Regions from separate parts of the Brenneria tiliae genome, predicted to be linked through region 1. Evidence: predicted binding sites of a transcription regulator. Region 1 holds the regulator's gene; each other region holds the start of a gene.
What was found. Region 1 encodes PurR, which represses purine synthesis genes. Its sites were predicted from a motif close to CANGCAAACGTTTGCNTG; they were not measured.
Positions count from the first base shown of each region.

Region 2: serA (phosphoglycerate dehydrogenase) is a predicted target of PurR. The motif match lies at 3,080-3,097, and genes of this name have one in related genera.
Region 3: glyA (serine hydroxymethyltransferase) is a predicted target of PurR. The motif match lies at 1,574-1,591, and genes of this name have one in related genera.
Region 4: purM (phosphoribosylformylglycinamidine cyclo-ligase) is a predicted target of PurR. The motif match lies at 3,242-3,259, and genes of this name have one in related genera.

Region 1 is NZ_JAKPCB010000090.1:11,664-19,812, forward strand. It holds gene MFP24_RS04805 (riboflavin synthase subunit alpha) at 1-631, shown strand, start outside; gene cfa (cyclopropane fatty acyl phospholipid synthase) at 694-1,854, opposite strand; gene purR (HTH-type transcriptional repressor PurR) at 2,185-3,216, opposite strand; gene cydH (cytochrome bd-I oxidase subunit CydH) at 3,594-3,683, shown strand; gene MFP24_RS04825 (C40 family peptidase) at 3,781-4,536, opposite strand; gene MFP24_RS04830 (Grx4 family monothiol glutaredoxin) at 4,868-5,218, shown strand; gene rnt (ribonuclease T) at 5,324-5,995, opposite strand; gene gloA (lactoylglutathione lyase) at 6,106-6,513, opposite strand; gene MFP24_RS04845 (DUF1289 domain-containing protein) at 6,759-6,998, shown strand; gene slyA (transcriptional regulator SlyA) at 7,168-7,605, shown strand; gene MFP24_RS04855 (outer membrane lipoprotein) at 7,747-8,149, opposite strand, start outside.
Region 2 is NZ_JAKPCB010000100.1:157,023-165,171, reverse strand. It holds gene ettA (energy-dependent translational throttle protein EttA) at 1-580, shown strand, start outside; gene MFP24_RS16005 (zinc-binding alcohol dehydrogenase family protein) at 728-1,729, shown strand; gene serA (phosphoglycerate dehydrogenase) at 1,770-2,999, opposite strand; gene rpiA (ribose-5-phosphate isomerase RpiA) at 3,296-3,952, opposite strand; gene MFP24_RS15990 (LysR family transcriptional regulator ArgP) at 4,155-5,048, shown strand; gene MFP24_RS15985 (oxidative stress defense protein) at 5,060-5,782, opposite strand; gene argO (arginine exporter ArgO) at 5,939-6,553, opposite strand; gene MFP24_RS15975 (hypothetical protein) at 6,681-7,301, opposite strand; gene mscS (small-conductance mechanosensitive channel MscS) at 7,476-8,149, opposite strand, start outside.
Region 3 is NZ_JAKPCB010000102.1:429,777-437,925, reverse strand. It holds gene paeY (pectin acetylesterase PaeY) at 1-1,318, opposite strand, end outside; gene glyA (serine hydroxymethyltransferase) at 1,708-2,961, shown strand; gene MFP24_RS20695 (3-phenylpropionate MFS transporter) at 3,137-4,294, shown strand; gene MFP24_RS20690 (DUF1007 family protein) at 4,302-4,958, shown strand; gene MFP24_RS20685 (nickel/cobalt transporter) at 4,949-6,007, shown strand; gene MFP24_RS20680 (ABC transporter substrate-binding protein) at 6,126-7,253, shown strand; gene MFP24_RS20675 (ABC transporter ATP-binding protein) at 7,301-8,101, opposite strand; gene MFP24_RS20670 (FecCD family ABC transporter permease) at 8,098-8,149, opposite strand, start outside.
Region 4 is NZ_JAKPCB010000095.1:117,863-126,011, forward strand. It holds gene arsC (arsenate reductase (glutaredoxin)) at 1-104, shown strand, start outside; gene hda (DnaA inactivator Hda) at 123-830, opposite strand; gene uraA (uracil permease) at 942-2,234, opposite strand; gene upp (uracil phosphoribosyltransferase) at 2,412-3,038, opposite strand; gene purM (phosphoribosylformylglycinamidine cyclo-ligase) at 3,322-4,359, shown strand; gene purN (phosphoribosylglycinamide formyltransferase) at 4,359-4,997, shown strand; gene MFP24_RS09215 (HD domain-containing phosphohydrolase) at 5,033-6,097, opposite strand; gene MFP24_RS09220 (PAS domain-containing hybrid sensor histidine kinase/response regulator) at 6,087-8,102, opposite strand.

The sequences.
Region 1 (8,149 bases):
TACCGGTATTGTTCAAGGCACCGCGCCGGTGGTGTCCATCGATGAAAAAGCAAATTTCCGTACCCATGTGGTGCAACTTCCGCCCGAATTACTGCCGGGATTGGTTCCCGGCGCTTCGGTGGCCAATAACGGCTGCTGCTTGACGGTAACCTCGGTGGAGGGCGACCGCGTCAGTTTTGATTTGATGAAAGAAACCCTGAGGCTGACCAATCTGGGGGATATTACCCCAGGCGATACCGTCAACCTGGAGCGGGCGGCGAAATATGGCGACGAGATCGGCGGGCATATTATGTCCGGTCATATTATCTGTACCGCGGAAGTGGTGAAGATTCTGGTTTCAGAAAATAACCATCAGATTTGGTTCCGCCTGGCGGACGAATCGCTGATGAAGTATGTGCTGCATAAAGGGTTTATCGGCATTGACGGGATCAGCCTGACGATTGGTGAAGTTACCCGCAACCGTTTCTGCGTGCATTTGATTCCCGAGACGCTGCACCGCACCACGCTGGGACAGCGGCGCCTGGGGCAGCGGGTGAATATCGAAATTGATCCGCAGACACAGGCGGTGGTAGATACGGTGGAACGGGTCTTGGCCGGCCGACAGGCGTCCGAACTGCTGCCCGAGGCGTAACGCGTAAATCCGCCCCCCGCCGGTTGGATAAGCGTCCGGCTTGCGGGGGGCGGTTTGCTATTTTAGCGCGGAACCCGTACGCCGCCCTCGATGCCGTTAACGCTGAACAGCACCTGCCACAGCTGAATATTGCGGGCGCGGAACGCGCCGGCGCAGGCATTAAGGTAGTAGCTGAACATACGGCGGAATCGCGCGGAATAGCGATCGGAAATTTCCGGCCAATGCTGCTGGAAACGCTGGTGCCAGGCCATCAGGGTGCGATCGTAATCGGCGCCGAAGTTATGCCAGTCTTCCATCAGCATATAGGGTTCGCTGGCATGGGCGATATGTTGTACGGAAGGAATGCAGCCGTTGGGGAAAATATATTTATTAATCCACGGGTCGACTTCGGAGGTGGTTTTTTTGGCGCCGATGGTGTGCAGTAAAAATAACCCGTCCGGCTTAAGATTTTTACTGACCACCCGGAAATAGGTGTCGTAGTTACGCGGTCCGACGTGCTCGAACATGCCCACCGAAACCACCCGATCGAATTGCATATCCAGATCGCGATAGTCCTGCAGCAAAATCGTGACGTCGAGATCCTTGCAGCGCTGCTGGGCTAATTTTTGCTGTTCTTTGGAAATAGTGACGCCCCAAACGGAGACGCCGTACCGGCGTGCGGCGAATTCCGCCAATCCGCCCCAGCCGCAGCCGATATCCAGCAGCGTCATTCCTGGCTGAAGCTGCAGCTTTTCGCAGATCATCTCCAGTTTGTCTTCCTGCGCCTGCTCCAGGGTGGATGCCTGTTTCCAGTAGCCGCAGGAGTACTGCATATAGGGGTCCAGCATCAGCGAAAACAAGTCGTTACCCAGATCATAATGCGCTTCGCCGACTATCCAGGCGCGTTTTTTGGATTGCAGATTCATCAGCCGTGCGGCGGCGACGCGCAAAATATCTTTCAGATGGTGAGGTATTTTTTCATCCAGTCCGGCGCGTAGTATGCGATGGAAAAAAACGTCCAGCCGCTCACATTCCCACCAGCCGTCCATATAGCTTTCACCCAATCCCAATGATCCTTCGCGCAATACGCGTTTAAAGAAATCAGGATTCTTGACCTTGATATCAAAAGGGCGGGAACCGTTGATTTTGACATCGGCCATGTCCAGCATTTCACGCACAATCTGGAACCAGGACGTATGATGACGACCCAGTTCCTCGACATCCTCTACACATGATGAACTCATAACTTCTCCCTACCTTGCTGCTCGCGAAGTACCCGCAAGGAAAGCATAGACAATTATTACCTATTAAGCGGTGTATCGGTGGGATCACCCATCGTCTACCCTCCGGATATCAGAGGAAAATGAAGAGAAAAAAGCCGGTACGCAAACACGTAGAGGCACTTATCCTTAAGATAAATACGCAAACTCCCTATGCGCTGAACACTCAAAGGATAGTGAAAAGATAATTTATGATTGTTGTGCTAAAAACTGCTGATCAGTTTATGACTGCTTCGGCCAAGGTACAAGTATAAATTGGCCGAAGCATTGTTGGCGTGGCGTGCGTTTCCGTTCTCAGGAGTAACGACGGTAATCGCGGAATGGACCGTCGGCCACGGAACGACGTTCGATAAGGCTAGGGTGAACCTCAATGGTCTGCGCGTCTTCCCGCTTGCTGGTGATGCGGTCCAGCAGCATGGCGAAAGCCGATTGCCCCAGCCGTTCTTTGGGCTGATGGATGGTGGTCAGCGCCGGGGTGAAAAAGCGGGAGTGGCGGATATTGTCGTATCCGATGACCGAAATATCCTGGGGAACGCGCAGCCCCAGCTCATCGGCGGCGCAGATTGCCCCCATGGCCATAATATCCCCGCCGCAGAACACCGCCGTCGGCCGATGTTTCTGCGCCAGAATCTGCTGCATCGCCTTATAGCCGGATTCGGGCTCGAAATCTCCCTGAACGATCCATTCATCGTGAATCTGAATATCGGCGTCTTTCAGCGCTTTTAAAAATCCAAGATAGCGCCCGCTGCCGGTATTCCGTTCCTGAATGCCGGGAATGGCGCCGATATCCCGATGGCCGCGCTCGATAAGATAGCGGCCCGCCATATAGCCGCCCTCAAAAGCGTTATCAATAATGGTATCGGTAAAATCGCTGTGGGCCTGCCCCCAGTCCATGACCACCATCGGAATGTTGCGATAGTCTTTCAGCATGGCGAGCAATTCAGGCGGGTATTCCGCGCACATGACCAGCAAGCCATCGACGCGTTTTTGGGCCAGCATGGAAAGATAGGCGCGCTGTTTATCGAGATTGTTATGTGAGTTACACAAAATCAGCGTGTAGCCTTTGGCGTAACAGCTGTTTTCGACGGCTTCGATGATTTCAGCGAAGTAGGGGGCTTCGCTTGAGGTCGCCAGCAACCCAATGGATTTGGTGTGATTGACTTTAAGGCTGCGGGCGACGGCACTGGGTGAATAGTGTAATTCCTTGATTGCCGTCCTGACGGCGGCCCTGGTCTCTTCGGCGACGAAACGTGTTTTGTTGATCACGTGCGATACGGTTGTGGTAGAAACGCCAGCACGTTTTGCCACATCTTTGATCGTTGCCATGTAAAAATGACTCCTGAAACGACTTATTACAGTCGTAAGTATATTGTTAATCGTTTGCCTGCGTTTAATGTTCTCTTCCCAGATAAAAAAAACAGGGTTTCAGAAGGAGAATGCCGAATGTTACACCTGAAGGGGCAAGGCTGGCGTTGTTCGACCAATACGCGGCGTGTCGTCAAACAGCGGATTTTGTCCGATTTGCCGCAAAAGTGGAAGCGGTAATTTATACTATTAGCGAGACGCCGGTATGAGATTTTTTTCTCAAACTATGGAAGACTGGCAATCGTGATATGCAGTTTTACCCTGAAGTTTGGTTGAATCTTCCCAGGACGGTCGATACTTTCTTTTGATAATGGGTGTGCGCAAAAAAGGAGACGCCTATGGATACTGACCTGAAGATGTCGTTGTTGACCACCATTGGTGCGTTGGCGATGATCATCGTATTTAGCTTTACCGCCGTACTGAATTAACCGGCCCTGGGCCGAGCCTCTTTTTTATCTTCGCGGACGGGTTTTAAGCGTAAAACCCGTCCGCATTATTTGCGCGCAGGCGCTGACCCCGAGCCGGTTAGCGAACGGTCTGGGGAGTGACCACGCGGCGTGCGCCGACATAGTGCTCCCGCCAGTAATCCTCGTTCAATTTACTGATACGAATATCCGCGCCGCTACGCGGTGACTGAATGAATTTCCCCTCTCCCAGATAAACCCCGACGTGATCGGCCGCGCCGCGCTTGTTGATGCGAAAGAACACCAGATCGCCGCTCTCCAGCTCGTTTTTGTTAATCGGCGCCGCGTCGCGCAGGTGGTACATTTCATTCGCCGTGCGCGGGATAGGGATTTTGACCACGTCTTTATAGGCGTAATAAACCAGACCGCTGCAGTCAAAGCCGGTGAACGGCGATGCGCCTCCCCAGCGATAAGGTTTACCCATCTGGCCCATCAGCTTATTCATCGCCGTTAATTTGGCATGCTGATAGCGTTTTTTATGCGCCTCGCTCAGCGCCAGTCCTGTTCCCGTTTTGTCTTGCAGCGCGGCTTTGGTTTTGGAGCGTGCGGAGTAAAGCCTGTGGCGGGTTTCCGGCGGCAATTTTTTAAGGTTTTTTCGCACCAGCGCCGGCGTGCCGCCCGTCGTTCTTGACGACGCCTGCTGCCGTTGATGCTTGGCGGCGCGGGGTGTTTTAGCCTTATCGGCGCCTGCATTGGCTTGCGCGCCGTTCAGCGCGGATTTTTGCGGCGCCGAATTCGGCGTATAAGGCGCCGCCTGCGCTAAATTCACCAACAGGGGGCTGAAACATAATATAAAGAGGCCGGTAAATAAGCGCATGATAGCAACGATCGGTAATAGTCCTTAAATCGCCAATGGCGCACAGTATTCCCGAAAACGGCATTATAAAACAGTGGGAATCTCTCTTTTCTTCATACAAAATAGTGAAAAAAAGTTAATGGTGGTTTTTTCGGTGGATTTATCGTCACTGCCGCCGTGAATTTCATCCCATAAGGCCCGCACCGCGGCGAAAATATACCCACATAAAAAATAGCGTTTTTTTGTGGCTGCCGCCCTCGGTACAATAACGTTGAGTGGATGGCGCCGTAATGGCTCATCTGATGTAAAGAAAGTGACGTTAGCCATCCTAAAGGTTTGAGGAAGCGAGAGAATGACGACAACGACAATTGAAAAGATTCAGCGCCAGATCGCTGAAAACCCGATTCTACTGTATATGAAAGGTTCACCTAAATTGCCAAGCTGCGGATTTTCCGCCCAGGCGGTACAGGCGTTGTCTGCGTGTGGCGAACGTTTTGCCTATGTCGATATCCTGCAGAACCCGGATATCCGCGCCGAGTTGCCCAAGTATGCCAACTGGCCGACTTTTCCCCAACTGTGGGTCGACGGTGAGCTGGTCGGCGGCTGCGACATCATTATTGAAATGTATCAGCGCGGCGAGCTGCAGCCGCTGATTAAAGAGACGGCGGATAAATACAAATCCCAGCAGCAGGATCAGGAGTAAGCCAGCCTGGAGTCGCGTGTACAAGCGCGATGCCTGCCGTATAACGAAACCTGCATAACGAAAAGAGAGGGGAGCGCAAGCCACCCTCTCTTTTTTTCAGCGGGCTTAGCTTGCCGCGGAGGCGGCTGCCGGTTGATTTTCATCCAACGCGAGCGGCCATCCGCCCATGCGCTTCCAGCGGTTGACCAGTTCACAGAAGAGCAGCGCCGTCTGATTGGTGTCGTAGAGGGCGGAATGCGCCTGGCTGGAATCAAAAGCGATGCCCGCGGCGATACAGGCTTTGGCAAGCACGGTTTGTCCCAGGACCAGCCCGCTAAGCGCGGCGGTGTCAAAGGTGGCGAAAGGATGAAAGGGATTGCGTTTCAGGCTGCAGCGTTCGGCGGCGGCCATGATAAAGCCATGATCAAAGGTCGCGTTATGCGCCACGATAATGGCCCGGTTGCAGCCCTGATCTTTTAATCCCTTGCGCACGACCTTGAATATTTCATGCAGGGCTTCGTATTCGCTGACCGCGCCGCGTAGCGGGTTGCCGGGATCGATGCCGTTAAACGCCAGGGCCGCGGGTTCCAATACTGCGCCCTCAAAAGGCTCAATGTGGAAATGTAAGGTTTCATCCGGCTGCAACCAACCTTCGGCGTCCATTTTTAATGTTATTGCTGCGACCTCCAGCAAGGCATCGGTTTTGGCGTTAAACCCGGCGGTTTCAACATCGATCACCACCGGGTAAAACCCACGGAAACGACCGCTCAGGGCGTTCAGGTCATTATTATCAGCCATTAGTCTCTTAATCTTTAACAAAATACAGCGCGTATTATGGCAAATTTTGGCGAGAGATGCAGTATGCGCGGGAATCCGGCGGGCGCCAATCAGGCGCCCGCCGAGATTGATTAATTGCCGAGCCCCTGGCCGGATTGAGATTTTTCTATCAGTTCGATTTTATAACCGTCCGGATCTTCGACGAACGCAATAATCGTGGTGCCGCCTTTGACCGGGCCGGCTTCGCGGGTCACATTTCCGCCCGCTTTGCGGATGCGATCGCAGGTGGCGGCCACGTCATCCACCCCCAGGGCGATATGACCATACGCATTGCCCAGATCGTAACGCTCTACGCCCCAGTTATAAGTCAACTCGATGACCGCGCCTTCGCTTTCCTCGGTATAACCGACGAATGCCAGGGTATATTTATACTCCGCGTTTTCACTGGTGCGCAGCAGGCGCATACCCAACACGTTGGTATAAAAGTCGATTGAGCGTTGTAAATCACCAACACGCAGCATGGTGTGAAGTAGGCGCATAATTTTAATTTCCTCGGTTGGCCGCCGTGATGAACGGCAACATGGCGAAAAAAAGCTAACGGATAAGAAGTATAGCGTTGTAGCTATGCCGAGTCCAAGCCATTGCCGGCCAGGCAGAACGATGACGTAGGAAAATCCCCTTTAATTACAATGGCTATCTAATTATTTCATCTGTTACTGTCAGCAAAGACTTGCCAGCGAGAGCGATCGAGGCTTCAATAAACGGGGTGGTAGAAGGAGGCGCGGTGCCTGAGCAACTTGAACTCTTTGCTGTTCCCAATCCTTGCCGTGGCGTTTGTCAGTCTGATGAGCGAGGTTTTTGCCGCGGTTGTTTTCGCAGCCGCAATGAGCGTTTTGGCTGGGGGCAGATGAGCGACGTGCAGAAACAGGAGGTGCTGCGTTTGTGCCGGCAACGGATGAAACGCCAGTTGCGCAGCGGGAAATCAGAGCCGCCCGCGGAGTCGCGGCAGCCGTCTTTATTTTAACGCTCTCTAAACGGTCACTGAATAAAATAAGCCCGAGATCATTTTTACCATCCGTTTATTTGGTAGAATCTCATTATTCAAAATAATAAAAATCATTTTCCATTTTTATAAATCAGAGTTGATTGCAATCCAGGGATATAACTTAGCATGCTAATTATAAGGAGAGTTTATGGAATTGCCATTAGGATCTGATTTAGCTCGTTTGGTGCGAGTTTGGCGCGCACTAATTGATCATCGGCTAAAACCGCTGGAACTGACGCAAACGCATTGGGTGACGCTACATAATATCTACCATCTTCCGCCCGGTCAGTCGCAGATTCAACTGGCGAAAGCGATAGGGATCGAACAGCCTTCATTGGTCCGAACGCTGGATCAATTGGAAGATAAGGGTTTGATTACCCGACATGTGTGCTCACACGACCGACGCGCCAAGCTTATAATGCTTACCGAAGCCGCGGAACCGATCATACAGGCGGTCAATGACGTAGTTAGCCGCACCCGTAACGAAATTCTATTCGGCATCACTCCTGAACAGGTCGATGAATTGGCCTTGCTGATTTCGCGTTTGGAAAAAAATATACTGGCGTTACATGAGAGCCAGTCTTAGTTCATTTTTCATCGCCGTCTTTGCGGCATAAGAAATAGTCTTTGACGATCTTGTTGGTTATATTTTTGCTACATTTTTAACAACAACGTAATGATTATTGATGGTAATCACCACCGTGCGGGTGGTGATTATGGTCAGGAATCAGCGAGGAGAAACGGTAATACTGCGGCCGTTGCTGGCCATCGCCACGCGTTGCCCGGCGCTGAATCTGGTGTCGCCCTGTTTTTGAACCACCATAATGGTGCTGCCGTCATCCTTACGGATTTCCAGCTCCACGCCTTGAGTCCGATTTAGCGCGCCCGTAGCGCTTTGACCGGCTACGCCACCCGCAACCGCGCCTGCGGCCGTTGCCAGACTACGGCCGGATCCCCCTCCGACGGTGTTGCCCAGAAAGCCCCCCAAAACCGCACCGCCAAGCGCGCCGATGATGTTGGAGTCCTCACCCGCCTGAATTTGTATCGGACGCGTTGATACGATGGTGCCGTAGGTGACGGTTTGCACCTGCTTGGCTTCGGATGCGCTGTAAACATCTCCTGAAAGCGTA
Region 2 (8,149 bases), on a different contig from region 1:
GACGCTGTTCCGCATGATGTCCGGCCAGGAACAGCCGGATAGCGGCACCATCGAACTGGGTGAAACGGTGAAGCTGGCGTCGGTCGATCAGTTCCGCGACGCGATGGACAACGGTAAAACCGTGTGGGAGGAGGTTTCCGGCGGGCAGGATATCATGCGTATCGGCAGCACCGAGATGCCAAGCCGCGCCTACGTGGGCCGCTTCAACTTCAAAGGGGTCGACCAGGGTAAGCGCGTCGGCGAACTCTCCGGCGGCGAGCGCGGCCGTCTGCATCTGGCGAAGCTGTTGCAGGTGGGCGGCAACGTTCTGCTGCTTGACGAACCCACCAACGACCTGGATATCGAAACCCTGCGCGCGCTGGAAAACGCCCTGCTGGAATTCCCCGGCTGCGCCATGGTGATCTCGCACGACCGCTGGTTCCTCGACCGTATCGCCACCCACATTCTGGATTATCAGGATGAAGGGAAAGTGGAGTTCTTCGAAGGCAACTTTACCGAATACGAAGAGTACAAAAAGCGCACGCTCGGCGCCGACGCGCTGGAGCCGCACCGTATCAAATACAAGAAGATCGCCAAGTAAACGCCCGACGGCCCGCGCTTGCGGGCCGTTTTGCTCTCCCCTGCGGAGCGATAATCGAAAAAACGCGTTATCCTCTCGGCACCATGCCGTTCTACACTGTGTATTAAGCAAGTCATATGCAGTAATAAACCAAAGAGGAACCACGCCATGACCGCTCATGCAATAGCCGTCGACCCCCGGCAGCCGGAAAACTTGATCACCATTACTCAGGAAATCCCCGAGCCGGGAGAATACGATCTTCTGGTGGAGGTCAAAGCGGTTTCCGTTAACCCGGTCGATACCAAAGTGCATGCCGGACTGCGCCAAAACGGTTTACAACAGCCGCGCATCCTCGGCTGGGACGCCAGCGGCGTGGTGGTGAAAACCGGCAACGCCGTCGGCAATTTCAGGGTGGGCGACGAAGTATGGTACGCCGGCGACATTACCCGCCCCGGCAGCAACAGTACCTATCAGTTGATCGACGCCCGCATCGCGGCGCATAAACCCGTCTCGCTGGACTGGCCCGCGGCCGCGGCGCTGCCGCTCACCTCCCTTACCGCCTGGGAAGGCTTATTTGAACATCTGAAAATCCAGCAGGCGGATGAAGAAAAAACGCTGCTGATTATCGGCGGGGCCGGCGGCGTAGGATCGCTGGCGATTTCGCTTGCCGCCCTGCGCAGCCCGGTAAAAATCATCGCCACGGCGTCGCGCCCTGATTCGGCGGAATGGTGTCGCCAGCCCGGGGCGCATCTGGTGGTCGATTATCGCCATCTGATTGACGGGCTGGAAAAAGAAGGCATCAAACAGGTGGACTATATTTTCTGCCTGAATGATACCGACGGCCACTGGGATGCCATCGGCAAACTGATCGCCCCGCTGGGACACGTCTGCACCATCGTGGAAAATCAGCGTCCGCTCGATCAAAACGCCCTGAAGCTGAAAAGCGCCGCGCTGCATTGGGAATTCATGTTTACCCGCAGCATGTTCAACACGCCCGATATCAGCCGGCAGGGAGAAATTCTGCAGGAGGTCGCCCATTTGGTCGATACGGGAAAATTACAGGGAACGGCAAGCGAAACCCTGCAGGGGCTGAGCGTTGAAACGCTGCGCCAGGCTCATCGGAAAGTGCTGGAAGGACATATGCGCGGCAAGGTGGTTATCGCTTTTTGACGGGAAACACCAGCCCCGCAAGGGGCTGGTCAACAGCGGATCAGTACAACAGGCGGGCACGGATAGTGCCGGGTATCGCCTTCATCAGCTGTAACGCCGTGTGCGCGCAGTCAGTTTCAACATCAATCACCACATAACCAATCTCCGCGCTGGTTTGCAAATACTGCGCGGCGATATTGATGCCCTGTTCGGCAAAAATCTGGTTAATCTTGGTGATAACGCCCGGGCGGTTTTCATGAATGTGCAGCAGGCGGGCGCGGGCGCCATGGACGGGCAGCGAAACCTCTGGGAAGTTGACCGCGGACAGCGTGGAGCCATTGTCCGAATATTTAGCCAGCTTTCCGGCGACTTCATCACCGATATTTTCCTGAGCTTCCTGCGTTGAACCACCAATATGCGGCGTCAGCAACACGTTATCAAACTCGCATAGCGGTGACAGGAACGGCTCGCTGTTGGATGCCGGCTCTTGCGGGAAAACGTCAATCGCCGCGCCGACGATATGCTTACTGGTCAATGCCTCGGACAGCGCGGCGATATCAACCACCGTACCGCGCGAAGCGTTAATCAGAATCGAACCCGGCTTCATCAGCGCCAGCTCTTCGGGCCCCATCATATTCTGGGTGCTTTCCGTTTCCGGCACGTGCAGGCTGACCACATCGCTCATATTCAGCAGATCGGAAAGATGGCGAACCTGCTGAGCATTCCCCAGCGGGAGCTTACTTTCGATATCATAGAAATAAACGTGCATACCCAGGCTTTCCGCCAGAATGCCCAACTGCGTACCGATATGGCCGTAGCCGATGATACCCAGCTTCTTGCCGCGCGCTTCATAGGAGCCGACGGCCAGCTTGTGCCAGACGCCGCGGTGCGCTTTGGCGTTCGCCGCCGGAATGCCGCGCAGCAGCAGCAGCATTTCGCCAAGCACCATCTCAGCTACCGAGCGGGTATTGGAAAAAGGCGCGTTGAATACCGGAATGCCGCGTTTTGTCGCCGACGGCAGCTCAACCTGATTGGTACCGATACAAAAACAGCCGACCGCAATCAGTTTTTCAGCGGCGGCGAAAACGTCTTCCGTCAGATGCGTACGCGAGCGAATACCGACGAAATGCGCGTCGCGGATGGAGGCTTTCAACGCTTCCGGTTCCAGTGCGCCTTTGTGATATTCGATGTTGGTGTAACCCGCGGCACGCAGATTTTCCAGCGCGCTCTGATGCACGCCTTCAACGAACAGAAACTTAATCTTATCTTTTTCTAATGATACCTTTGCCATTTCCCGACCTTATTTTCAGACTTCAGATGCGGCAGTTTGTAAACAACCTCTGCCAACATAACAAAAATTACGCCGCCATCAATACAACCGATTGCCTCTCGCGTACGGCTCGTTGCAGGAGCGCTCAACATTTCTGGCAAAAAATATGGCTAAATAGGCACATCGCCATATCGACGATAAACAAAATAAGAAAAAGTGATATTAAGTGCCAAAAATGAGCTATTGACGACAAATTCATTTTTATACAAAAAATTTTCCGGCGCGGCAATCCGCCCGCGCCCGGCACGGCGGGAGCGTTACCTGACCGTTTTCACCCCCGTCGAGGTACCGACCAGCGCCACATCCGCGCCGCGGTTGGCGAACAGCCCTACGGTGACGACGCCGGCAATGCCGTTAATGTGATTCTCAACGGCAACCGCATCCATAATGTTCAGGTTGTGAACATCGAGAATAATATTGCCGTTGTCGGTCACCACGCCCTGACGATATTCCGGTTGTCCGCCCATTTTGGCCAGTTCGCGCGCCACATAAGCCCTGGCCATCGGGATAACCTCAACCGGCAGCGGAAATTTACCCAGCACGTCCACCTGTTTTGACTCATCGACAATGCAGATAAACTGACGGGCGATGGCGGCAATGATCTTTTCCCGGGTCAGCGCCGCGCCGCCGCCCTTGATCATCTGCATATGCCCGTTGATCTCGTCCGCGCCGTCGACGTACACGTCCAGGGAATCCACCTCGTTACAGTCAAAAACCGGGATCCCCAGGCTTTTCAGTTTGGCCGTCGAGGCATCGGAACTGGATACCGCACCGGTAATCTGCCGTTTGATCGACCCCAGCGCATCGATAAAATGCGCGGCGGTCGAACCGGTTCCCACCCCAACGATGGTATCGGGGCGAACGTAATCAAGCGCCGCCCAGCCAACTGCTTTTTTCAGTTCATCCTGTGTCATAGTCTGTTTCAGGCCCATAGCTACGAAAGTACGAAAACGTGTGCGTATTATAGAACACCCATGGGGGGAAATGGCGTAAATTCCCCCCGCCGCCGGCGCATTATTTTATCGCCGCCGCAGGTATATAAGATTTCTGCATGGAAAAGCGCAAAATGTGGCATAGTGAAAAAAACAGATTTCGTTCAGAGGAATTTTTACTTTCATGAAACGCCCGGACTATCGAACGCTTCAGGCTTTGGACGCCGTTATCCGCGAACGGGGTTTTGAGCGCGCCGCGCAGAAGTTATGCATCACGCAATCGGCGGTATCCCAGCGCATCAAGCAACTCGAAAATCTGTTCGGTCAGCCGTTGTTAGTCAGGACCATCCCTCCCCGCCCCACCGAGCAAGGACAGAAACTGTTGGCGCTGCTGCATCAGGTCGAGCTGCTGGAAGAAGAGTGGCTGGGTAATGAAGCCAGCAGCGATATTCCGCTGCTGCTATCGCTGGCGATCAACGCCGACAGTCTGGCGACCTGGCTGCTGCCGGCCCTGCAACCGGTGCTGGCGGACTCGCCCATCCGGCTCAACCTGCAGGTGGAGGACGAAACCCGGACCCAGGAAAGATTACGCCGCGGCGAAGTGGTGGGCGCGGTGAGTATTCAGCCACAGCCGCTGCCAAGCTGTCTGGTGGATAAACTGGGCGCCCTGGACTACCTGTTTGTCGCCTCCCCCGCCTTCGCCGCCCGCTATTTTCCCAACGGCGTGACGCGCTCGGCGCTGCTACGCGCGCCGGCGGTGGCATTCGATCATCTTGATGATATGCATCAGGCGTTCCTGCAGCAAAACTTCGATTTATCCCCCGGCAGCGTCCCCTGCCATATCGTGAACTCTTCGGAAGCCTTCGTGCAGCTGGCCCGCCAGGGCACTACCTGTTGTATGATCCCGCATCTGCAAATCGAGAAAGAACTGGCCGACAACGAACTGATTGATCTGACGCCGGGGCTGTTTCAGCGCCGGATGCTCTACTGGCACCGTTTCGCCCCGGAAAGCAGGATGATGAGAAAGGTTACCGATGCCCTGCTGGCGCACGGGCATCAGGTGCTACGACAGTCTTAAACGCCGTTAGTTTACGGATTCCGCTGCAGTTCAAACACCACATCGACCTGATCGTCAAAGTGGATGGTTTGCTGTTCATAGGTTTGCGCCGCTTCGCTTTGAGCCGCCACATCCGCCGTTTTAAACATCCGGGCCACCGGCATGGGCTGATAGTTGGCGACGTGGTAGCGAATACTGTAAATCGGTCCGAGCTTGGCGTTAAATCCCTGAGCCAGGGATTGCGCCTGACTGGTTGCCTGCTCAATGGCCTTTTTACGCGCCTCGTCACGGTAGGTATCCGGATTGGCCACCCCCAGATCGACGGTGCGAATTTCATTCAGACCGGACTTCAGCGCGCCATCCAGCAGCTCATTCAGCTTATCCAACTGGCGCAGCGTCACCTCGACCTGACGCACCGCGCGATATCCTTTCAGCACCGCACCGCCGTTCTTCTGGTAATCATATTCTGGTTGGGTGCGTAAGTTGGCCGCATTGATATCTTTCTTTTCAATGCCGTTTTTCGCCAGAAAATCAAAATACTGGGCGACGCGGGCATCAACCTGTTTTTTCGCATCCGCGGCATCTTTGGACGACACGCTGACCTCAATCGCCAGACGGGCGATATCCGGCGTGGCATCAACGCTGGAGGTGCCCGACGTCACGATATGCGGGCCGTCCGGCAATTCCGCGGCCAGGCCGACAGCCGGGGCGCCTAAACCGACCATAGCGGCCAATGCCAATACTTTTAGCTTCACAATGTCTCCTTTATTGATATTTTGTCGCCGAGACGGCCGCCTGAACGGCTTACCGTCGTCTGTTTTCCACCGCGGCGGTAAACGGACAGCATACCGCGCGGCCGACACAACAAAATATAGGTGAATTTCCGAAACCTGGGGCTAAAGCCGGGTAATTTATTGCCCGCCGTAGCGCGCCAACTGGAAGGCAATTCCCCACATCACCACGCCGACGAACAGGTTAATCACCCGCTGCGCGCGCGGCGTATTCAGCCACGGAGCCAGCCAGGCCGCCAACAGCGCCAGAGCAAAAAACCACAGGAAAGACGCGGTGATGGTTCCCAGCGCAAACCAGCCGCGGGCCCGATCGGCAAACTGGTTGCCCAGGCTGCCCAGCACCACGAAGGTATCCAGATAGACATGCGGATTGAGCCAGGTGACGGCCAGCAAGGTCGCCATAATGCGCCCGCGGCTCTGCTTCATCACCGCGCTTTCGACCCGCGCCAAATCCTTACTGAATGCCGTCTTGAACGCGCCCCAGCCGTACCACAGCAGAAAAGCGACGCCGCTCCAGGTCACCAGCCCCATCAGTAATGAAGACTGGCTGAGCAACGCGCTGCCGCCGAAGACGCCCGCGCAAATCAACGCCACATCGCTAAGCGAGCACAGGAGCGCAATCATCAGGTGATATTGCCGCCGAATCCCCTGATTCATGACAAACGCATTCTGCGGGCCCAGGGGCAGAATCATTGCCGCGCCAAGAATAAATCCCTGTAGATACACCGCCAACATCACCGTCTCCCTGCAACAATCATGGTTGAGATGAGCGGCAGTTTATGGAGCGCTTTATATTAATGGAAATTTAAATTTCTAATAACACATTAGAAACCCTAATAACAAAGAGGAAAGATTAACCTTCTCAGGGATCGCGGGGCGGGAAAACGGAAGACGCACGCTCCTTCTTCTGGAGAAAGAAAGTGATAAAAAACAGCGAAAGCATAAACGGCAGCTCGTACAGCTCTTCCATCATATTTTTATACCGTTCGTCATACACAAACAGAAACGCCAACAGGCGCTGATGCTCTATCACGTCGGAAATCAGATAACAGCTCACCATCAGCCCGATGTCCCAAACCGGCAGGGTTTCCGTTTGCAAACGCCGGATGATTTCACGCCTGATAGAGGGAAGTAAGAGCATCAGCAGGGGAACGCCTATCAGCACGACGGATATCGCCCGGAAATAGATCCTCGGCGCATCCGGCAGATAATTGCGCCCCCAGCTGATGCCGCGGCCAAAAAGCACCAGCCACAGGCTGATGCTCCATAACCAGAAAATACGCTTATCCCTTTCGCAGCGTAGCGGTTTGATATAAAACCAGGTGAATATCGCCCCGAACAATAGCCAAAAAGACTGGAATAACTCAATGGAATCAAGAAATTCCTGACTGGCGGGAAGGACATGCTGTCCGATGTATGGCAGAAACAGGGCAAAAAGAAAAATGACGACCGTATGAAAATACGGCGTGCGGTCTAGCTTCATTGTCGGTATCAAACAAAAGGAAAAATGAGGTGGGCTACGATAGAACAAAAGCAGAATATTATCTTCACCTTTAAAGCGATTATGTTGCGTAACGCGCCTTTTGGGATGGGTATTGCGCTATTACGGCGGGAACGTTATCCGGGAATGACATTCCCGGATAACCCAGCCAATAGGTCAGTTCGCGCCCTGCCGCTCGGCGTTATACAGATGCACATCCATCTGCGGGTAAGGGATGCCGATACGATTTTCGTCCAGCGCCCTCTTGAAGCTCTCCAGCAGATCCCAGTACACCGCCTGAGCATCGCCGTTGGCGGTCCACACCCACACCACAAAGTTAAGCGAGGACGCCGCCAGTTCATTCAGCCGGATGGTCACGCCTTTATCGTGCTGGATACGTTTATCAGCCGCCACAATATCGCCCAGTAGCTTTTTCACCACCTCGATATCCGCATCATAGGCCACGCCGACAACGATCTCGGTGCGCCGATCGGGCTCACGCGAGCTGTTGATGATATTCCCGGCGATGATCTTGCCGTTCGGCACAACGATAATCTTACCGTCGGCGGTACGCAGCGTGGTGGAGAAAATCTGCACCTGCGTCACCGTGCCGGCAATACCGCCCAGATCGACCCACTCGCCGACCCGGAAAGGCCGGAAGGTCACCAGCAGCACGCCGGCCGCAAAGTTTGCCAGCGACCCTTGCAGGGCCAAACCAACGGCCAAACCCGCCGCACCCAGTACCGCGATGACCGATGCCGTTTGTACGCCGACCCGGCTCAATACGGCAATCAGCGTAAACGCGATAATGCCGTAGCGCACCAGCGCCGCGAGGAAATCGGCCACCGTTG
Region 3 (8,149 bases), on a different contig from region 1:
CCGCGGGAGTGCCGTCTTTGCCGTCGGCGGTGCGGACGCGGGTGGTCGGCGTCAGCAATACCGGGATTAACTGATGCTGGCGGGCAAGATTCACGTAGCGCTCCAGCGATGTCTGGAACGACATGTCGGATTTACCCGGCGGGGATTGGCGTTCACCCGCGGCGTTATTGGGGTAGGTACACAGATTGGCGACGTCGGCGGCGCCCCGCACCGGTCTGGCGCTGTTACAGTTCTGATCGTTGTGTCCCATCTGAATAAAGAGAAAGTCTCCCGCTTTCATCAACGGCTGCATCTGGCGAAACCAGCCGGCATAGAAATAGTCCCGCGAACCGCGGCCGGCGCGCGCGCCGTTAACGACTTTCACTCCGCCGCCTTTACGGAACTGCTGTTCGAAAACCTGTCCCCAGCCCATGCGCGGCAGGCGCGCCTTTTCGTAGCTGGCGGCGGTGGAGTCCCCCACCAGGAAAATCCGCGTCCGGGCTTTTTGCGTCGCCTCCAGATTCTGGCGGGCAAAGCGATAGTCCAGCGGCTCATACCCGCCCTGACCGCTCAGTCCGACAATCGGACGAAACCCGCTGTCGGTCAGCACCGTATGCCCTGAGTAGCCGGTATCGTTGTCATAGCTACGGTTATGGTTAATCACCTGAATAATATTGTTGACGGCATCCTGCTGCGCGGCGGGATAGGTCAGGGGATCGAAATGCGCCGGCGCGGCGATGCCCGCCTGTTTCAGCGCCGAATTAAAGCCGGCATGAAACGCGGCGTAGGCCTTTTTCCAGGCGACGGCGTTAAGCCTGGGCGACGCGGGGTCGTCCCCCAGCTGTTGCGGGCCGATATAGCCGGCGGCGACGGCGACGTCGGAAACGATACGGTCGGTCAGCGGGTTGATATTGACGATATTATCGTCGCCGGATTGAAGAGTCGGGGCCAGGGCGTTGAGGCAAATGGCGCGGGGAATATTGCTGAGCTGGCAGTTGGTGCCGCCGGACTCGATGGCCAACAGGCGCAGCGGCGACGATAATCCTGCAACGTCAATATGGTATTTCCCGGCGTCGTCGGTGCGGGTTTGCCGGCGCTGGCCCTGCTGATCCCGAATAATAATGGTGGCGGGCAGGTGGATTTCGCGGTGCGTCACGCTGCCCGTCAGGGTGGTGTTTTCCCCCAGTTTGATGGCGGGCATGATTTCGATGGCGCGTGGTGGCGTGGCGTTATGCGCGGCGGCGGATGATTTGGCATGGGACGGCGCCCAGGGGGCGGAAAACAGCAGAGCGGAAGTCATAATAGCGAAAGTCATACCACCGGAAAAACGTTTTAACATGATTAGCCCTATTCCTTGTTGCGATACTCGAAAAAATATTTCTTTGCTGCTGCCACTGGTTGTCGGATGAAGTTGGCGCTTCCTTTTATGGGGGCAAGTTTGTAGCAAGAATAAAGGGGGGTATTATGCACCTAATTTTGGCAAGCGGGATGGCTAAAATGGATTATGTCCACATGAAGAAAAAACAGCATGGAGATGAAGAAAATTCCGTTTCCCGCCAGAAGGATTAAATCGCTGCAGCCCTTGCGCCGCCTGCAGCTAATCGTTTGCGTAAAAACCTCTGTCAAAGCCTATCTTCAAATGGGAGAAACGGTTTACACTATAGGCCAGTACCCAAAAGGGTGATCGTTTTCCAGTATATTGTAAGTTAGCTGAGTCAGGAGATGCGGATGTTAAAGCGTGAAATGAACATTGCCGATTATGATGCCGAACTGTGGCAAGCAATGGAGCAGGAAGTGGTGCGTCAGGAAGAGCATATCGAACTGATTGCGTCGGAAAACTATACCAGCCCACGCGTCATGCAGGCTCAGGGTTCTCAGCTGACCAATAAATATGCCGAAGGCTATCCCGGCAAGCGCTATTACGGCGGTTGCGAATATGTGGACGTGGTTGAGCAACTGGCTATCGATCGCGCCAAGGCGCTGTTCGGCGCCGATTACGCCAACGTACAGCCGCACTCCGGCTCGCAGGCCAACTTTGCCGTCTACACCGCGCTGTTGCAGCCGGGCGATACCATATTGGGCATGAATCTGGCGCACGGCGGCCACCTGACTCACGGTTCCCCGGTCAACCTGTCCGGTAAACTTTACAACGTCATTCCTTACGGTATCGATGAAAGCGGCAAGATCGATTACGACGAGATGGCGGAACTGGCGCGCACCCATAAGCCGAAAATGATCGTCGGCGGTTTCTCCGCCTATTCCGGCATTGTCGACTGGGCGAAAATGCGTGAAATCGCCGACAGCATCGGCGCGTATCTGTTCGTCGATATGGCGCACGTCGCCGGTCTGGTGGCGGCGGACGTTTACCCGACGCCGATTCCGCACGCGCACATCGTCACCACCACCACCCATAAAACGCTGGCCGGCCCCCGCGGCGGTCTGATCCTGGCGAAAGGCGGCGACGAAGATCTGTATAAGAAGCTGAACTCCGCGGTATTCCCCGGCGGCCAGGGCGGCCCGCTGATGCACGTTATCGCCGGTAAAGCGGTGGCGCTGAAAGAAGCGATGGAGCCTGAATTCAAGGTTTATCAACAGCAGGTGGCCAAAAACGCCAAAGCCATGGTCGAGGTGTTTCTGGCGCGCGGCTATAACGTGGTTTCCGGCGGCACCAGCAACCACCTGCTGCTGCTGGATCTGGTCAGCAAGGATATCACCGGTAAAGATGCCGATGCCGCGCTGGGTCGCGCCAATATCACCGTGAATAAAAACAGCGTGCCGAACGATCCCAAGAGTCCGTTCGTCACTTCCGGCGTGCGCATCGGTACGCCGGCGGCGACGCGTCGCGGATTTAAGGAAGCGGAAGTGCGCGAACTGGCGGGCTGGATCTGCGACGTGCTGGACAATATCAACGACGAAGCCACCATCGAGCGCACCAAGCAGAAAGTGCTGGATATCTGCGCCCGTTTCCCGGTTTACGCCTGATAGCAACGCCATCGCCCCGGATATTGCTTCCGGGGCCGTAGGTCAAGACGCCAGCCTTTGCGCCGGCGTTTTTTTTAATCTTTAGCTCGATCCCCGCTTAGCGCCTTTTATGGTGAATAACGCATTGCGCCGGCGTCCGCTCTCTGACAGAGTAGCCAACCAATGAGGGGGAGTCATGGTTCTGCATTCAACGCGTTGGCTGGCGCTAAGCTATTTCACTTACTTTTTTTGTTATGGCATTTTCCTGCCGTTCTGGGGCGGGTGGTTAAAAGGCGAGGGGCTTTCCGCCGAATCCATCGGCGTGCTGCTGGGGGCCGGTTTGGTCGCCCGTTGCGTCGGCAGTCTGGTGATTACGCCCAGCGTGAAAGATCCGTCGAAACTGATACTGGCTTTGCGGATGCTGGGGTTGCTGACGCTGGGGCTATCCGTCGGCTTCTGGTTAGGCAATGCCTGGCTATGGCTGCTGTTGGTGATGATCGGCTTTAACCTGTTTTTTGCCCCGCTGGTGCCGCTGACGGATGCGCTGGCCGCCATCTGGCAACGGCAGATCGTCATGGATTATGGCAAGGTGCGGGTCTGGGGATCGATTGCTTTTGTCATCGGTTCCGCCGTTACCGGCGAGCTGGTGTCCGTCTGGGGGCATCCGGCGATTCTGGCGGTCCTGAGCGCCGGGATGGTGGCCATGTTTCTTGGCATGTTGTTTCGCCCCAGCGTGATGCCGGAAGCGGCCGCATCTGCAACGCAATCGGCGATCGTCACGCCCTGGAAAGTCCTGTTTCGCGAACCTCCGGTATGGCGTTTCTTGCTGTGCGTGTCCCTATTGCAAGGGGCGCATGCGGCATACTATGGTTTCAGCGTGATTTACTGGCAGGATGCCGGTTATTCCGCATCGATTATTGGCTATCTGTGGTCGTTGGGCGTGGTGGCGGAAATTGTCATTTTCACCTTTAGCCAGCGCCTGTTCCGGCGCTGGAGCGCCAGAGATTTATTACTGCTCTCCGCGGCGTGCGGCGTGGTGCGCTGGGGGATGATGGGGGCGACGGTGGCGCTGCCGTGGCTGATTGTGATACAGATATTGCACTGCGGCACCTTTACCGTGTGCCATCTGGCGGCGATGCGCTTTATCGCCGCGCGCAGCGGCGGCGACGTATTACGGTTGCAGGCGGTCTATTCAGCGCTGGGAATGGGCGGGAGCATCGCGCTGATGACCGTGGTTTCCGGCTTCCTGTTCGAGCATTCGCCGAACGGAACCTTTTGGGTGATGGCGCTGCTGGCGGTTCCGGCGCTGTTTGTGCGTCCTTCCGTCAGCGGGCGGGCAACCAGAGAGGCATGAGGAGTAGATGTTGTTGCATAACCTGTTAATGCGCTGGCGCCTAAGCCTGTTGACGGCCGTTATGGTTCTCGGCGGCCCGCCGGCGTTGGCCCATCCGCATAGCTTTATCGAGATGCAAACCACGGTTGAGAGTCAAAACGAACGAATTACCGGCCTGCGGATGCGCTGGACCATGGATCCCATTACCTCGGCGGACCTGCTTTACGATGCGGGCAATGCGGCGAAAGACTCGGCAGTGTGGAAAAAACTGGCGGCGGAGGTGATGGCCAACGTGCTGGGACAGCACTACTTCACCGAAATCTACCGCGCTAACCAGTCGGTGAAATATGCGCCGATGCCGAGCGAATACCACCTTTCCCGCCAGGGCAATCAGGCGGTGCTGGAGTTCGTCCTGCCGCTGGCGCATCCCCAGCCGCTGGCGGGGAAACCGCTGTTGATTGCCACCTACGATCCCACCTATTTCGTCGATATGTCTTACCCGGATGAAAGCGCCGTCAGGCTGGCGCCCGCGCTGGCCTCCCGCTGCAAAACCACGCTGGTGACGCCGACGCCCAGCGCGGATTTACAGTCCTACGCGCTCTCTCTGGATAAAAATGACTCGCCGGGAGAAGATATGGAACTCGGTAAGCAATTTGCCCAGCAGGTGACGTTACAATGTCAGTAAATGTGAGTGAGCCGCCGCAGCGGCGTCGATCCCTGTTAAAGCTGTGGCCGCTGTGGCTGTTTTTCCTGCTGCTCGCGCTGGCGCTGCGCGAGGTGATTGGCTACTGGCCGCAAATCGTGCTGCAAAGCGCGGTGTGGCAAAAATCGCTGCACCAGCAGATGTCGCAACTCTTGCAGATGGTGGCAGACCGGCCGCATCAGGCGGGGATCGGCCTGATGGCGTTCAGCCTGGCGTACGGCGTGCTGCACGCCGTCGGACCAGGACACGGCAAGGTGGTCATCATGACCTATCTGGCGACCCATCCCTCCAAACTGAAAAGCAGCCTGCGCCTGACCTTCGCCGCTTCGCTGGTGCAAGGACTCATGGCGGTGCTGCTGGTCTCCGTGGTGTTGGGAATATTGCAGCTTTCAAGCCGCACGCTGCACAGCAGCAGTTTCTGGCTGGAGAAAGGGAGCTTTATCCTGGTGGCCGGGCTGGGCGCGCTGCTCTGCTTTCGGGCGGCCAGGCGGTTGTATTTCACGCTGTTCCGCCGGCCTAAACCGGCGACCATTCTGCGCCTGACCCCGCTTGACCCGGCGGACGATCGCCGCATTCGTCCTTTGGGCGCGGTATCTGCGCCCGATCATCAACACCATGCCGATTGCGGATGCGGGCACCGGCATCTTCCCAGCAATGAGGAACTCAGCCGGGACGGCCACTGGCGCACCCGGCTGATGATCGTACTGGCGATGGGCATGCGGCCCTGCTCCGGGGCGATACTGGTATTGCTGTTTTCCAAGGTGATTGGCGTATTCCTCTGGGGGATCGCCGCGGCGCTGGTGATGGCGCTGGGAACGGCGCTGACCATTTCCGCGCTGGCGATGCTGGTCTTTTATTGTCGCCGGCTGGTGGAACGCCTGGGCGGCAACGGAACGTCGTCCGTCTGGCAGCGCGCCGCCTGGTCGCTATTGTCGTTGGCGGGCGGGGTTATTCTGCTGGGCAGCGGCGTTTTGCTCTATCTGAGCGCGCAGCCGGCGATGATGGGCGGGCTCCGCCCCTTTGCCGGATGATGTTATCTATTGTTAACAATTATATAAAAACGCATTGCCTGTTTTAACATCAGCATTATATTATCCCGCTTCGTCGATAATGATTATCATTTGTAGTCTTGGCCGGAGAAGGGAATAAATGAAAAAGTGGCTGTGCTCGCTGGTCGCCATATTGAGCTTAGGCGCCGTTTTTGCGGTTAGCGCCGCGCCGATCGTGATTGAAGACGTCAGCGGCAGAAAGGTTGAAATTAAATCCACGGTTCAACGGATTATTTTAGGCGAGGGGCGGCAAATTTACCTGCTGGCCGCCTTTGATACCGAAGCGCCGTTCCAGCGCGTGGTGGGCTGGCGCGACGATTTGCCGAAAGCGGATTATGACGGCTATCTGGCCTATGAAAATAAATACCCGGCGATTAAAAAACTGCCCACCTTCGGCGGAGCGAAAGACGGCACCTTTAACGTCGAGCAGGCGCTGACGTTAAAGCCCGATCTGGTGCTGATGAACCTGGAGTCGAAGGCCGCGACGGACGAAGGGAAGCTGATTGATAAACTCGCTTCGCTGGGCATCCCGGTGGTGTTTATCGATTTCCGCGAAAAGCCGTTTGAGAATGCCGAAAAAAGTATTCATATCATGGGGCAACTGCTGGGCAAACCGCAGCGCGCCGAGGAGATTATCCAGTTCCGCCGTCAGCAGATTGATATCGTTACCGAGCGGCTGAAAAATTATCAGGGTCCGCGTCCGAAGGTGATGATCGATCGCGCGGGGGGCTATGAAGACGAATGCTGCATGTCGTTCGGCAACGAAAACTTTGGCCGCATGGTGGAGGTGGCCGGCGGCGAGAACATCGCCAAGAACCTGATCCCCGGTACCTTTGGGTCGCTCAATCCGGAGCAGATTATCAGCGCGCGGCCGGATGTGGTGATTGTGACCGGCGCGAACTGGAAAAACTACAATACGGCGAACGGCTGGGTAGGCGTCGGCCCCGGCGCCGATCGCCAGGCTGCGCTGCAACGTCTGCAAAAGCTGATGGAACGCGCTGCATTTAAAACGCTGCCTGTGGCGACCAACGGAAATGCGCATGCCATCTGGCATCAGTTCTACGATAGCCCGTATCAGTTCGTCGCCATTCAGGCCATCGCCAAATGGCTGCATCCGGAGCTGTTTAAAGATATCGATCCGGACGCCACCTTCCGCACCTTCCATGAGAAGTTTCTGCCGCTGCCGTATCAGCCCGGTTACTGGGTGACGCTGCCGGCAAAATCCTGATTGACGAAAAGCGCGCCGACGGCGGTTTGCCGTCAGCGCCTGCCTGACTAACTGCTCGGTTCGCTGACCAACCCGTCGATAATCACCTGCGGAATGCCTTGCGAACAGCGTTCGATTCGCCCTTTCACGCCATAGACCGCGGCCAGGCTTTCCGGGCTGATCACCTCGGCGGGGGCGCCATTGGCAATCAGGTTGCCGTTTTGCAGCATCAGTACGTGATCGCCGTGACGCAGGGCGATATTGATATCGTGCACCACCACCACGGTGATAATGCCCCGTTTACGCGTTTCCCGGCGCACCAGATCCATCACGTGGAACTGATAGTTCAGATCCAGCGCGCTGAGGGGTTCATCCAGCAGCAGCAGCGAGGGTTGGCGAATTAACGACTGCGCCAGCCCGACCAGCTGCTTTTGCCCGCCGGAAAGCTGGTCGAGGTAGCTTAACGCCAGATGCTCGATGCCCAGCTGCTTCAGCAGCGCCATCACTTCGGACTGACTGTTGGCGCCGTGCAGGCCGCCGGAGGCGCGCTGGGCGACGATAATGGATTCCAGCACGTGCAGGTGTACGCCGGCCGGCAGGGACTGCGGCAGGTAAACCACTTTTTCCGCCCGCTTGGCGAACGACAGCTGCATCAGGTTGCTCTCGTCCAGCCACAGTTCGCCCTCGCAGGCTCCCAGCCCGGCCATGGCGCGCAGCAGCGTGGATTTACCGCTGCCGTTCGGCCCGAGCAGCACGGTGATTTTTCCGCGCGACAGCAAGGGGACGGACAGATCGTCAATCACCTGGCGTTTAGGGTAGCCCGCCCGAAAATGCGCGATGCGTAATCCCGAAGATATCGGCTGGCTCATACGTTCCCCCTGTGGCGCAGAATAATGCTCAGGAAGAAAGGCACGCCG
Region 4 (8,149 bases), on a different contig from region 1:
AGGCGCTGGTCGACCATCCCAAACTGATTGAGCGCCCCATCGTGGTGGCCGACGGGCAGGCGCGCATCGGCCGCCCGCCGGAACAGGTACTGGACATTTTGTAACAGGCGAAGATCCGCGGATTACAGCCCGAGGATCTCTTTGACAAAGGGAATGGTCAGTTTGCGCTGGGCGGTGATGGAGGCGTGGTCGAGCTGATCCAGCGTCATAAACAGCGTGCGCATTTCCCGATCGAGCCGTTTCAGCAGGAAACGGCTGACGTCTTCCGGCAGTTCGAATCCGCGCAGTTTGGCCCGCAGTTGCAACGCTTCCCCTTTCTCTTCATCCGACAGCGGCTGAAGTTTATAGATCTGTCCCCAGTCCAGGCGGGAAGAGAGATCGGGCAAATGCAGATTGAGCTGGCGGGGAGGACGATCGCCGGTAATAAACAGGCGGGTACGTCCGGTCTCCTGGATGCGGTTATAGAGGTTGAACATCGCCATTTCCCAGGCTTCGTCGCCGGCGATCGATTCGATATTATCGATGCATACCAGCGCCAGCTGCTCCATCCCCTCCAGCACTTCAGGCACGAAATAGGCGCGTTTATCCAGCGGCACGTAGCCGACCGCGCGATCGTGACGGGACAGCTCGGCGCAGGCCGCGTGCAGCAGATGGCTGCGTCCGCCGCCTTCCCGCGACCAGAAGTAAATATAACCGCCATGTTCCTGGCGCAGCGCGCCGGTAATGGCGGCAAGGAGCGACGCGTTTTCTCCCGGGTAGAAACTGGCAAAGGTTTCGTCGTCGGGTAAATAGAGTGGCAGTGAAAGCTGTGCCGGCGTGTTCAGAATCACCTCAAGCAGGGCTGGCAGGAAAACAGAGCGAGTTTATCACATAAACTCGGCCCTGTTGAGTCGCAGGCAACGACTCAACGGGATGATAGGCCGTACCCGATTAAGCCGGCGTTAACGCTGAGACGGCTCTTGCGTTTCCGGCGCATCGAGGATCACTTCTTCGCTGCGAAACAGGCTAATCGCTTTAAACAGCAGGCTCATGCCGATGCCGACCACCGTCGCCAGCGCCATCCCTTTCAGTTCGGCCGCCCCGATATGAACTTTCGCCCCGCTGACGCCGATAATCAGGATCACAGAGGTCAGGATCAGGTTTTGCGCCTTGTTGTAATCCACTTTGGACTCAATCAGCACGCGTATACCGGAAGCGCCGATTACCCCGTACAGCAGCAGCGATACCCCGCCCATCACCGGCACCGGCACCGCCTGAATCGCCGCCGCCAGTTTGCCGACGCAGGAGAGCAGGATCGCCAGGATCGCCGCGCCGCCGATCACCCAGGTGCTGTACACCTTGGTGATGGCCAGCACGCCGATATTTTCGCCGTAGGTGGTATTCGGCGTCGAACCGAAGAAGCCCGACAGCATGGTGGAAACGCCGTTGGCGAACATCGAGCGGTGCAGCCCCGGATCGCGCATTAAATCTTTCTTGACGATATTGGCGGTCACCACCAGATGCCCGACGTGCTCGGCGATCACCACCAGCGCCGCCGGCAGTATGGTCAGAATGGCGAACCATTCGAAACGCGGGGTGTAAAACGTCGGCAGGGCAAACCAGTGCGCCTGGGCGATGGGCGCCAAATCCACCACACCCATGGCGAACGACAGCGCGTAACCGGCCAACACGCCGATCAGGATCGGGATAATGGCCAGAAAACCGCGAAACATCACCGACCCCAGGATCGTCACCGCCAGCGTAACCAGTGAAATCGTCACCGCCGTGCCGTCAACGGACGCGCCGTCGGCGGGCAGCAATCCCGCCATGCCCGCGGCCACGCCGGCCAGTTCTAGACCGATAACGGCGACAATCGCCCCCATCGCCGCCGGCGGGAACAGCACGTTCAGCCAGCCGGTCCCCGCTTTCTTAACGATCAGCGCCACCAGACAGAACAGTACGCCGCACATAATAAAACCGCCCAGCGCCACCTCATAGCCCAGAGGCAACAGCAGCAATACCGGCGAAATAAAGGCGAAGCTCGATCCCAGATAGGCCGGTATTTTCCCTTTGCAGATAAACAGATAGAGCAAAGTGCCGATACCGTTGAATAACAGTACCGTCGCCGGGTTGATTTTAAACAGGATCGGGACCAGCACGGTGGCGCCGAACATGGCGAACAGATGCTGGAAGCTCAGCGGTATGGTTTGCAACAAGGGCGGCCGTTCACTTACCCCGATGGCGCGACGAGTCATCTTTGTATCCTCTGTAACCTTGCTATTTGTTGCGGCTGCGGACAGGGTGGCGGACAGGGATTGTCCGCCATAAAAAATCGCCGGGAGCGATTTTCAACGTCGCCCGCGACGGCCCGCCAGGGTGGCGGGCAGGACAGCCCGCCATAAAAAAACCGACTGTTTAAGTCGGCTTGCCTATTATTTGGTACCAAATATCTTGTCGCCCGCATCGCCCAGGCCCGGCATGATATAGCCCTGCTCATTGAGGCCCTTATCGATCGCCGCGGTGTAGAGTTCGATATCCGGGTGCGCTTTTTCCAGCGCGGCAATGCCTTCCGGGGCGGCGACCAGCACCAGTACCTTGATGCTCTGGCAGCCGGCTTTTTTCAGCAGGTCGACGGTGGCGATCATCGAGCCGCCGGTCGCCAGCATCGGGTCGACCACCAGCGCCATCCGTTCCTCGATATTGGAAACCAGTTTCTGAAAATAGGGCACCGGCTCCAGGGTCTCTTCATTGCGGTAGATGCCGACCACGCTGATACGCGCGCTGGGAACATTTTCCAGCACCCCTTCCATCATCCCCAGACCGGCGCGCAGGATCGGCACCACGGTAATCTTTTTGCCTTTGATTTGATCGACTTCAACCGGACCGCACCAACCGTCAATGGTCACTTTTTCGGTGGCTAAATCGGCCGTCGCTTCATAGGTCAATAAACTGCCCACTTCGGAAGCCAGCTCGCGAAAACGCTTGGTGCTAATCTCGCTCTCACGCATCAGGCCCAGTTTATGTTTGACGAGCGGGTGTTTCACCTCGACGATCTTCATCATTATCTCCCCTAGACTGTGGACGGTCAGAAAAACGCGGCTTGCGGCGGCACGCAGGGTGGCGGGCAGGACGCCCACTATAAAAAAAATCGCCGGATTATACCGCTTTTTTGGCCGAGTGATACAGGATTAAGCCTGATCCAGATCAACCGATAACAGAAATTGCCCACGGGGAGGAAAAATAAAAACCCGGCGACACATCGCTCGCAAACGATTGCCCGCGCTGTTAGAATTAGCGCGCTCCATTTTAACTACCGACAGCAACCTCCGTGGGGACTCCGCAGTGACCGACAAAACCTCTCTCAGCTATAAAGACGCAGGCGTGGATATTGATGCTGGCAACGCATTGGTAGACCGCATCAAAGGTGTAGTGAAACAGACCCGTCGCCCGGAAGTCATGGGTGGTCTGGGTGGTTTCGGGGCCTTGTGCGCCTTACCGCAAAAATACCGCGAACCCATTCTGGTTTCCGGCACTGACGGAGTCGGCACCAAGCTGCGTCTGGCGATGGATCTCAAACGTCACGACACCATCGGCATCGATCTGGTCGCCATGTGCGTCAACGATCTGGTGGTGCAAGGGGCCGAGCCGTTATTCTTCCTGGATTACTACGCCACCGGCAAGCTGGACGTCGACACCGCGGCCAGCGTGATTAGCGGTATCGCCGAAGGCTGTAAGCAATCAGGCTGCGCGCTGGTGGGCGGCGAGACGGCGGAAATGCCGGGCATGTACCACGGCGAAGATTACGACGTCGCCGGTTTCTGCGTCGGCGTGGTCGAGAAATCCGCCATCATCGACGGCAGTAAAGTGCGCGCCGGCGACGCCCTGGTGGCCCTGGCTTCCAGCGGCCCGCACTCCAACGGCTACTCGCTGGTGCGTAAAATTCTCGAAGTCAGCAAAGCCGATCCGGCCCAGGTAAAACTGGAAAACCGCCCCCTGGCCGACCACCTGCTGGCGCCGACCAAAATCTACGTTAAGTCCATTCTGTCGCTGATTGAAAAAGTCGACGTCCACGCCATTTCCCACCTCACGGGCGGCGGCTTCTGGGAAAACATTCCGCGCGTGCTGCCGGAAGGCGTTCAGGCGAATATCGACGAGGCAAGCTGGCGGTGGCCGGCGGTATTCAACTGGCTGCAGCAGGCGGGCAACGTCAGCCGCCACGAAATGTATCGCACATTTAACTGCGGTGTTGGTATGATCGTCGTACTGCCCGCCGAGCAGGCAGACGAGGCCGTGGCGTTATTGAACGGCAGTGGTGAAACCGCATGGAAAATCGGCTTGATTAATCAAACCGATACCGGAGATGCAGTGGTCATTAGCTGATGAAAAATTTCGTTATCTTGATATCGGGTCAGGGAAGTAATTTGCAGGCGTTGATAGACGCCTGCAAGCGCGGACGCATTAAAGGCAAGATAGCCGCGGTATTCAGTGATAATCCCGAAGCCCCGGGCCTGCGGCTGGCGCAGGACGCCGACATACCGGCGCACGCCGTCAGCCCGGAAGGATTTGCCGATCGCGCCGCTTACGATGCGGCGATGGCGCAGGAAATAGAGCAGTACCAGCCGGCGCTGATTGTGCTGGCGGGCTATATGCGGATTCTCAGTCCCGATTTTGTCGCGCAGTTCGCCGGCAAAATGCTCAATATCCATCCGTCGCTGCTGCCTAAGTATCCCGGCCTGCATACCTATCGTAAGGCGCTGGAAAACGGCGACGCCGAACACGGCGCGTCGGTGCATTTCGTCACCGACGAAATGGATGGCGGGCCGTTGATTCTGCAGGCCAAGGTCCCCGTTTTCAGCGACGATAGCGAAGAAAGCCTGCGGGAGCGGGTGCAGACGCAGGAACACACCATTTATCCCATGGTGGTCGGCTGGTTTATCTCCGGCCGGTTGGTTATGCGGGAAAATCAGGCCTGGCTGGATGGCGTGCGCGTTCCCCCGCAGGGTTACGCCGCCGAATAATCGTTTTCCTTACAGGCGGCATGACGCGGCCGCTTTTAGCCCTCAGCGGATTCCCGGTAGATGTCCTGAATTCTTACCACGTCGTCCAGAATGTCGATAAACGCCTCGACGACCGCGGGATCGAAATGAGAGCCTGATTCCGAGCGGATATAGGCAACGGCCTTTTCCCGCGGCCAGGCGCGTTTGTAGGGCCGTTCGGAAATCAGCGCATCGAACACGTCCGCCACGGCGGCAATGCGCCCGGACTGCGGAATGTCTTCCCCCGACAGGCCGCGCGGATAGCCGCCGCCGTTCCATTTCTCATGGTGCGTCAACGCGATCTCGCGCGACATCACCATCAGCCGCGAGTCGTCGCCGGCCAGTAATTCGGCGCCGATAACGGTGTGCTGACGCATAACCTCCCATTCGGCGGCATCCAGCTTGCCCGGCTTGAGCAGGATAGCGTCCGGAATGCCTATTTTCCCCACATCGTGCATCGGGCTGGCATGCAGAATAAGCTCGACGTCGCTTTCGCTCCATCCCATCCGGCGCGCCAGCAGCGCGGAGGTATGGCTCATGCGCAGAATATGCTGACCGGTTTCGCTGTCGCGGTACTCCGAGGCCCGCGCCAGGCGGCGCACCACCTGCAGGCGGGTATCCAGCAGTTCCCGGGTCCGCAGGCGCACCATTTTTTCCAGTACGTCGTTCTGCTCATACATCAGCCGGTGCGCGAGATGGGCGTCGAGCAGGTTGCGCACCCGCATTAATAGTTCGGTACGGTCGAAGGGTTTGCTGACGTAATCCCGCGCCCCGCCCCCCAGCGCTTTCAGCAGTTGCTCCCGCCCCTGTTCCGCCGTCAGCACCATGATCGGCGGCAGCAGCGGATCGTGGAGCGATTTCAACTGCTTCATAATCGCATAGCCGTCCAGATGCGGCATCTTGATATCCAGCAGGATCAGATCGGGACGCGCCTCCAGATAGGCGCGCACCACCAGACGCGGATCCTGAACGCTGACCAGCCGGAAATAACCTTCGCTGGCCAGCAGTTTTTCCAGCACCTTAAGGTTTGCCGCTTCGTCGTCGACGATAAGGATACGCGCATCATCATGATTATCGATCATCGTGTGGATTCCCTTGGTCATAGTGCAGATGAGCGTCGACGCTGGTCAGAAAGCGGCCGATGTCCAACGGCTTGGTCAGGTAATCGTCAAAACCCGCCGCCATGCCGCGCGCGATATCCTGCGGCATCACGTTGGCCGATACGGCGAGCACCGGCACGTCCCGCAGCGGGTGATGAGACTTGAGCGCCTCCAACACTTCATAGCCATCCGTACCCGGCAGATTGATGTCGAGCAGAATCAAATCGGGCCGATGCGCCATGGCGTAGGCGATCCCCGATTCGGCGGTGCGCATGGTGACCAGGCGAATATGGCGCAATTTATCCAGGATCTGCGTCACCAGCTTGAGGTTCACCGGGTTATCATCAATATAAAGGATGTAATGCTGTCTCTGTCCGTGGACGTGCGGCGCGGCGACGGGTGCCGGCCTGCTCGCCGCCGGCGCCTGCGCCAGCGCATCGGCCTGCGGCAGCTCCACCCAGAAACGGCTGCCCTTGCCGGGCTCGCTTTCCACGCCGATCCGCCCCCCCATGGCCTCGATCAGCTTGCGGGTGATCACCAGACCGATACCGGTTCCCTCCACGCCGCTGCGCTCCGCTTCCAGCCGATTGAAAGGCTGGAACAGCTCGCCCAGGCGCTCGCCGGCAATGCCGTCGCCGGTATCGACCACCGCAATGCGCAACCATTTGCCGCGCGTCTCCGGCGCGATGCGCACTTCGCCCCCGGTACGGTTGTATTTGATGGCGTTGGACAGCAAATTGAGCAGCACCTGCTTAACGCGCTGCCGATCGGCGGCCACCGCCAGCGCCTCGGGAACATCCAGACTCAGGGATATTTGCCGCTCCGCGGCCAGCGGTTGCACCAGCTGCCGGCAATCCCGCATCAGCGCGGAGAGCGACACCGCCTCAATGGCAAGCGGCACCACGCCGGATTCGATTTTGGCCAGATCCAGCACCTCATTGATCAACCCGAGCAGATGTCGGCCGGCCTTAAGGATTTCAGTCACATTGTCCCGTTGGTCGGCGTTCAGCTGCTCATCAAATTCCAGAATCTGGGAAAACCCCAGAATGGCGTTCATGGGGGTGCGCAATTCATGACTCATGCTGGAGAGAAACTCGGATTTGGCCTGATTGGCGCGCTCCGCTTCGATCTTGGCCAGCTTCAGCGCCTGCTCGCTCTCTTTTTGCCGGGTGATATCCAGTACGGTGGTCAGGCGTAACCCCTGACCGTCCAAAACCTGATCCCGGCCGCGCACGATGGCGGGAAACGTGGTCCCGTCTTTTCTCAGCATTTCGGACTCATAGGACTCGGACCACTTTTCACCGATCAGCTGAGTCGCCATGGGCACCGCCGTCGGGCTGGTAAAGTCGAGCACCGGCAGGCCGATAGCCTCCTCGCGCCGACAGCGGAACAGTTCCAGCCAGCGGGTGCTGACGTCGACAATAATGCCTTGCCGATCGAAGACCACCACCCCCTCGTCCACATTATCCAGAAAGAAACGGAAACGGGCTTCGCTCTCCTGTAGTTCCCGTTCCGCCTCTTTGAAACGGGTAATATCGAGGTACATCCCCAGCAGCCCGACCAGTGCGCCCTGCGCGTCGCGCAGCGGAACCTTGTTCACGCTGAACCAGCGCCCCTCGCCCGCCTGCCGTTCCACGAACTCAACGGCGTTCATCCGGGGCTGTGCGCCGTCAAGCACCGCCAGATCGTCCTGGCGATAGCGCTCGGCCGCCGCCGCGTCAAACAGTTCGAAATCATCGCGTCCGACGATCTCGCCGGGATCGTCTCGTCCCGCGTCGCGGGTAAAATAGCGGTTGGCGCCGAGGTAGCGGGAAGACGTATCCTTCCAGAACACGCCTGCCGGCAGATGATCGAGAATGGATTGCAGCAGGCCGCCCGGATCCGTCGCCCAGGCGTCGTCCAGGGCGCCCAAGCGGCCGGATGGTTTATCGATGGCGGATTTTGCAGGGTTCCGGGGTTTATCCCCGGCACGGCGATCGGCTCCCACTCCCTTTCTCCTTGCGCGGCGGCTCTCCGTTCACATCCTATCTCACG